3 regions of the Streptomyces sp. NPDC090083 genome follow, and region 1 is predicted to be linked to each of the others. Evidence: riboswitches for the same ligand, from Rfam matches in the RefSeq annotation. Region 1 holds a riboswitch; each other region holds the start of a gene.
What was found. Region 1 has a riboswitch for cobalamin ahead of ACIPTO_RS17355 (CbtB domain-containing protein). Riboswitches for the same ligand answer to the same signal wherever they lie in the genome.

Region 1 (2,253 bases):
CCCGAGTACGGAGAGAAGGAGGGCACCGTGCCCCGAGGATCCAGCGCGAAGCGCGAGCGCCAGTACGAGCACATCAAGGAAGGTGCCGAGAAGCGAGGTGTCCCCGAGGGCAGGGCGAAGGAGATCGCCGCGCGCACCGTGAACAAGGAGCGGGCCCGCGCCGGTGAGTCCAGGACCGCGAGCAGGACGTCCACCCGCGACCCCAAGTCGGCCTCGCAGCGCGGCGGCCAGCGCTCGCATCGCGGCGCGCAGGGACCGACGAGGGACCAGCTGTACGCGGAGGCGAAGAAGCGCGGCATCGACGGCCGTTCGTCGATGAACAAGCAGCAACTGGCCCGCGCCCTCGGCCGCTGACCCGCCCGATCGCCCCCGCGGCATCACCTCAAGGAGAACCCCCATGGCCACCGTGTCCCTCACCGGAGCGTCCAAGGAGGACGCCGCGACCGTCTTCGGCGTCCTGCGCGCCGCGTTCCCCACCGACCGCTCCTTCGACGACGTCCCCCAGGAACAGCCGGGTGACCGCACCGCCGTGTGGACCGCCGAGTTCGAGCCGACGCAGGAGTGGATCCCCACCGAGCCCCTGCCGTTGGAAGGTTCGGTCTCCGCCACGATCCAGGGCGGCTACGTCGCCGTCGACCAGCTCCGCGAAGCCCTGAACGTCACGTTCGCCGTGGACGAGCGGGGCACCGCGTCGGGAGACCAGGAACAGGAGGTCGACCTGCGGCTCACGACCAAGCGGTGAGCATCGCAGGCGTGATTGACGGTGCGGAGAGACGCGCCGTACTCTCACCGTGTAGTGAAGGCATAAGGAAGCTGGTGGAATTCCAGCACGGTCGCGCCACTGTGAGCCCGCCGCCGAGAGGTGGCAGGCGAGTCAGACACTGAGCCCTCACTCGCCCGTACACGCAAGGGACGCACGATCCCGAAGGAGGGCTCACTGTGAGCAGCAGCATTTCCACATCCCGTCCGGTGTCCACGCCGGTCGTCCTGCCGGTGTCCAAGTCGATTCTCTGGCTGGTCGGCACGGCCCTGATCGCGCTGGCGGTCTACTACTTCATCGGTGTGGACCAGGGTGCGGTGTCGGTGTTCGGCAACGACATGCACGTCCACGAGTTCGTCCACGACGCCCGGCACTTCCTGGGCTTCCCCTGCCACTGACCCTCCGCCGGCACCTGGACGTACGGACAACCCGACATGGAAAAGAAGCTCATCCTGCGCGGCATACTCGCCGGCGCGGTGGCGGGCCTGCTCGCGTTCGTGTTCGCGCGGATATTCGCCGAACCGCAGATCGCGAAGGCCATCGACTACGAAAGCGGCCGTGACGCCGCGCAGAACGCCCTGGACAAGGCGGCGGGCATCCCCGTCGAGGGAGCCGACCCGGACCTGTTCAGCCGCACCATCCAGGCCAACGTCGGCATCGGCGTCGGCATGGTCTTTTTCGGCATGGCGATGGGCGCCCTGTTCGCCGTCGCGTACACGGTCTGCCTCGGCCGCACGGGAGGCCTCCGGGCCCGCAGCCTCGCCCTCCTCGTCGCGGGCGGCGGCTTCCTCGGCATGTACCTGGTGCCGTTCCTGAAGTACCCGGCCAACCCGCCCGCGATCGGCCACGAAGAGACCATCAAGCAGCGCAGCGCCCTGTACCTGATCATGGTCGTCTGCTCGATCGCCTTCCTCGCGGGCGCCGTCTATCTCGGCAAGTACCTGCAGAAGCGCTACGGCAACTGGAACGCGACCCTCCTCGCGGGCGCCGCGTTCGTCGTCGCGATCGGCATCGTGATGCTGCTCCTGCCGCAGCTGGGCCATCTCTCGTACAACAAGGCCAACTTCGGCAACCAGGCCACCGAGACCCCGCTCCCGCTGAAGGACTCCAAGGGCAACATCGTCTATCCGGGCTTCCCGGCGGACGTGCTCTTCAGCTTCCGCTTCTACTCGGTAGCGGCGCAGTTGATCCTCTGGGCGGCCCTGGGCCTGATCTTCGCTCCCCTCGCCGAGCGCCTCCTCAACCCCGCCCGACCGGACGCGAACGCTCCCTCACCGGAGCAGGATCCCGTCCCCGCGTGACCAACTCCCCTCCACGGCGGGCGCGGTGATCGACGAGATCACCGCGCCCGGTCCGTTTTTCGCCGCAGACTCAGCCGGAGCGATTCCTCGAACGGGGCCCAATAGTCCTACGGCTTCCGGTCCTACGGCTTCCGGGCCACCCCCGCGTACAGCGGGATCAGGTCGGTCCGGCCGGGGTGTCCGGTCGGCTCG
Region 2 (2,253 bases), on a different contig from region 1:
CTCGGTCGTCAGGAGGTAGTTGGGCGTGTCGGCGCCGTCGTCCACGATCCTTTCGCCGTCGGCGAGTTGGGACGTCAGCCACTTCGCGGCGGCGGTCACGTCCACGCTTCCGGGGGCGCCGGTGGGCGAGCCGCTCGGGTCGGGGGTGCCGGTGGCGCCGGCACGTACGTCGTCCGGGGTGAAGGCGGGCCTGCCCGTGCTGCCGCCGACGTCGGTGCCGCCGTAGACCCAGGCGTCGACGTCACCGTCCTTGAGCTTGCGGTCCATCGCCCCGTACTGGCTGTAGGACCAGTCGTCCTGGCCGGGCGCGGCGGTCCAGTACGACCAGTAGGCGGTGGCCGGCGGGGTCAGGACGCAGGACTCCTTGTCGGGCGTCGGGTACTGGGTGCCCGAACTGCCGTAGCCGATGCGGCAGATGAAGGCGGGGCCGTCGTGCTGGGTGCCGGTGGTGGTGAAGCCGCCGTCGTGCAGGAGGTCGTAGCCGGTGGTCGGGGTCGTGTCGCAGCCGCGCTGGAGCGTGCCGCCGAAGGGAGCGAAGTCGACGGCGACGACGGCGCCCTTCGTGGCGGTGCAGTCGCCGATCGGGTCGGCGGCGGCGGACGTCGTCGTGAGGAACGTCACGCAGGCGGCGAGCAGTACGAGGAGTGCCGACGCAAGTGCCGCCACCGGTCCGGGTCTTGTGCCCGTACGGCTGTCTCTGCGCGCTTCGGTCCCCATGGTGGCCCCCTCGTAGCCTGCCCGGCGCGGGCGGGAACGTGGGTGAGGGCCCCCACGGCGGGGGAAGGTCCCCGTGCCTGGAAGGCGGTCGCACCACGCCGTAGTCCGCGACGGCGTCTGTTGCTGATGAACACGCCCCAGGCATTCCGGCTCGCCCGGCGGTGCCGGGCCTACGGTTGCGGGTCAGCGCCGGGTTTCGACCGGCTTCCCCTGGAACTTCTTGCGTATCAGGCGGATTTGAACATGGTTCACAGGGAGCGTCAAGGTGGGTCACAGGCCGCCTCGCGGGTTGTCCGGAGCACCCCTGGCGAGGGCCGGGCCGGTCGAGTACCGTCCCGCACTGCCGAGTGGGGGAACCCGGTGGGAGTCCGGGGCTGACGCGCAGCGGTGTGGGACGGCAGGGGGTCGTCCCGAGCCCGAATGCCCAAGCGGTGAAGCATTTTTGGTAGCCGGTCCACGCGTTTCGGACACCGGTCACGCTCGCCGCCGCGCAGGCCGTCAGGGTCTCCGGCACGGGTCCGGTCGGTGTCCCTCATCCCAGGAGCAGGCCATGTCCCGTACCGTTGCCCGCCGTTGCGCCCTCACCGCGACGGCGGCACTCGGCGCGTTCGCACTCACCACCTTGCCGGCGGCGGCGACCGCCACCCCGGCCCAGATCGCCACCTCGAAGACGAACGGTGTCGCCTACCTCAAGTCCCTTCAGGCGGCGGACGGTTCGTACGCCGGCTCGGGTCTGTCCAACGAGTGGGCGTTCAGCGCGTTCGCCGCCGCCGGAACCGCCGCCGTGGACGTCACGCCGGGCGGCGACACCACCAAGAACGCCAGAACCGTCTACCGCACCCTCTTGTCGACGAGCGCCTGGCCCTCGACCTCCCCGGTGGTCACCGACTACGAGCGGGCCACGCTGAACGCCTACGCGGCGGGCATCGATCCCGCCCGCGTGTCCGCCTCCCGCAACCTCGTCGCCGACATCTACAGCTACTGGCAGACCGCGGAGACCGGTTACTTCGGCCCGTCCGCGAATTTCAACGGCACCGTCTTCGCCGCCCTGGCGCTCAACGGAGCGAAGACCACGGCAGGACAGATCCGCGTCCCGCAGGCGCTGCGCGACGCGATCGTCACCCGCCTCCGGGCCAACCAGCACAACGACGGCGGCTGGAACTACAGCAAGGCCGAGGGCAACGCGACCCAGCTCGCGGCGGCGAGCGACATCGACATGACCGGGGCCGCGATGGCGGCCCTGTGCGTGTCCGGCGTACCCAGCACGGACACCGACATCGTGCAGGCCAAAGCGTTCCTCAAGAGCAAACTGGTGGCCGCGAGCGGTGCGTTCAACGCCCTGTTCGGCGTCAACACCGACTCCAACGGCTGGGCCGTCTCCGGCCTCAACGCCTGCGGCATCAATCCGCAGACCGGCGACTTCCTGACCGCCCAGGGCAAGACACCGGTCGACTTCCTGATCGCCCAGCAGTTCAACCCGGGCGGCGGGTTCAAGTACCTGCCCAGCGACACGAGTCCGTCGGCCTACGCGTCGAT
Region 3 (2,253 bases), on a different contig from region 1:
TGCTGCGGTCGCTGCCGGGCTTGAGGAGCACCGGGTTCATCAGCGCGGTCGGCTCGATCCGGCACGCCTGCGCCTGCATGGCCTGGGCCCGCCCGATCTCGGCGCCCTCGCGCGTCACGAACGAGTTGAGCGACATGTTCTGCGCCTTGAACGGCGCGACCTTCACACCCTGCCGCACCAGCCACCGGCAGATCCCGGCGGTGACGACGCTCTTGCCCGCGTCCGAGGTGGTCCCGGCGACCAGCAGCCCGCCACCGCTCATGAGGCACGTCCCTTCAGCAGCAGCCGCCCGGCGGCACTGACCCCGAGCGCGAGCAGCCCGACGCGCCGGGACAGCCGTACCGCCCGATCGATGTCCGGTACGGCGACGGGGCGTCCGGCGCCGTTGAGCACGGGCCGGTGCTCGACCCGGCCGCCGTAGGAGAGCGTGCCGCCGAGCCGTACGCCGAGGGCGCCCGCGAAAGAGGCCTCCACCGGACCGGCGTTGGGGCTCGGGTGCTTGCGGGCGTCGGTGCGCCAGGCGCGGGCGGCGCCGCGCGGGTCGCCGCCCGCGACGGTCGCGAGGGCGGCGGTGAGACGGGCGCCGGGCCAGCCGGCCACGTCGTCGAGACGGGCCGAGGCCCACCCGTAGCGGCGGTACCGCGCCGACTTGTGGCCGACCATCGCGTCCAGCGTGTTCACGGCGCGGAAGCCGAGCAGGCCCGGGACGCCCGCGATGCCGCCCCAGACCAGGGCGCCGACGACCGCGTCGGAGGTGTTCTCGGCCACGGACTCCACGACGGCCCGGGCGATCCCGTCCGCGTCGAGGGCCTGCGGGTCCCGTCCGCAGAGGTGGGGGAGCCGCGCCCGGGCGGCCTCGATGTCCCCGGCCTCCAGCGCGCGCCCGACGACCCCGGCCTCGCGCGCGAGCGAGGTCCCGCCGACGACGGCCCAGGTGGCGGCCGCGGTGAGCGCGACGGAAGCCGTACGAGAGGGGCGCAGGGCCGCGGTGGCAGCGGTGGCGAGGGCGACGGTGCCGCCCACGCACACGGCGGTGTGCAGGGCGCCCCAGCCCCGGTGGTCGCGCCACAGCAGGTGTTCCACGGCGCCGGCGGCACGGCCGAACGCGGCGACCGGATGCCCGCGGCGGGGATCGCCGAGCAGGTGGTCGCCGAGGAGGCCGGCGGCGGCGCCGTACGCGAAGACGCGATCGGCACGCACCCGCTCAGCCGATCGCCGGATCGGGCACTGCGCTGGTGGTGGACCTCGAACGACAGCCGAGCATGGCGGTATGTCCTCACTCAGGGTGTCCACGCCCTGGTTCGACGAGACCGGCGGTGAGAGTTCCTGGCTCCCGGGGGTGTCTACCCCGGTGACAGTGGCGGGACCGCGCCGGATTCACACCGGCTTCCTCTTCTGCCGCCGTACATGGCCTTGGCAGTCCACCATGCTGCCGGAACGGCCGTCAACTTGCTGTTGACCTGCGGGGACGGAGTGTGCTGATGCCCACACGCGAGGGGGCGTTCACATGATTGGCGGGGCACGCGGACGTGGGGTGCGGGACGGCGATCCGTCCCGCACCCCACGCGCGTGTCGACCGGCGGCCGGTCAGGCCACGATGAGATAGATCCCGTACGCCACCGCCGCCGCGCAGGCCGCGAAGCAGGCGTAGGCGCCGGTCAGGGCGAGCGGCGCGGAGCCGCCCTGGGCGGTGGCCCGTTCGCGGCGGGAGAGGGCGGTGATGCCGAGGGTGAAGACGGCCACGAGGGCCACGGTGGTCACGAGGCTGACGCCGAAGACGGAGCCGAGGGCTGCCCAGTCGATGTCCATGCTGATTCGTTCCTTCGTACCGGGGGACGCGGGCTCAGACGGCGGCGGCCGGCGGGGTCGCCGAGGTGGCCGGAGTCGGCGGGGTCATCGGGGTCATCGGGTCGGACGTGGCGACGACGGGCGGCGAGGGGATCGTCGCCGTGAGGCCTTCGGAGAGGGCGACCGCCGGGGGCGGGGTCACGGCCGCGATGGCGGTGGTGATCACGCCGGCCGGCTCGTCGGTCTCGTTGACGTTCGAGGCGTCGACGACCTGGCGGCGCGAGAGCGCCCAGATACCGGCGCTGGAGGCGACCAGGAAGACGGCCACCAGCGCGGTGCCCCAGTCCCCGAGGTCGGTCACGGACTCGGCGAGCGCGCCGACCAGCGCGGCGGCCGGCAGCGTGAGGCCCCAGGCGACGAACATCCGGGTCGCGGTCGACCAGCGGACGACACCGCCCTTGCGGC

Region 2: linked by a shared signal. The riboswitch ahead of ACIPTO_RS20100 (hypothetical protein) and the one ahead of ACIPTO_RS17355 (CbtB domain-containing protein) in region 1 are both predicted to bind cobalamin.
Region 3: linked by a shared signal. The riboswitch ahead of ACIPTO_RS26125 (cobalamin biosynthesis protein) and the one ahead of ACIPTO_RS17355 (CbtB domain-containing protein) in region 1 are both predicted to bind cobalamin.

Annotation. Positions count from the first base shown of each region.
Region 1 is NZ_JBIVED010000004.1:475,922-478,174, reverse strand. Features, by position in the region: gene ACIPTO_RS17365 (plasmid stabilization protein) at 28-354, shown strand; gene ACIPTO_RS17360 (hypothetical protein) at 398-742, shown strand; cobalamin riboswitch at 745-906, shown strand; gene ACIPTO_RS17355 (CbtB domain-containing protein) at 940-1,158, shown strand; gene ACIPTO_RS17350 (CbtA family protein) at 1,195-2,061, shown strand; gene ACIPTO_RS17345 (SAM-dependent methyltransferase) at 2,184-2,253, opposite strand, start outside.
Region 2 is NZ_JBIVED010000005.1:143,717-145,969, forward strand. Features, by position in the region: gene ACIPTO_RS20095 (prenyltransferase/squalene oxidase repeat-containing protein) at 1-717, opposite strand, end outside; cobalamin riboswitch at 836-967, opposite strand; cobalamin riboswitch at 1,038-1,164, shown strand; gene ACIPTO_RS20100 (hypothetical protein) at 1,268-2,253, shown strand, end outside.
Region 3 is NZ_JBIVED010000007.1:400,983-403,235, forward strand. Features, by position in the region: gene ACIPTO_RS26120 (cobyric acid synthase) at 1-262, opposite strand, end outside; gene ACIPTO_RS26125 (cobalamin biosynthesis protein) at 259-1,200, opposite strand; cobalamin riboswitch at 1,300-1,442, opposite strand; gene ACIPTO_RS26130 (hypothetical protein) at 1,588-1,809, opposite strand; gene ACIPTO_RS26135 (anion permease) at 1,844-2,253, opposite strand, start outside.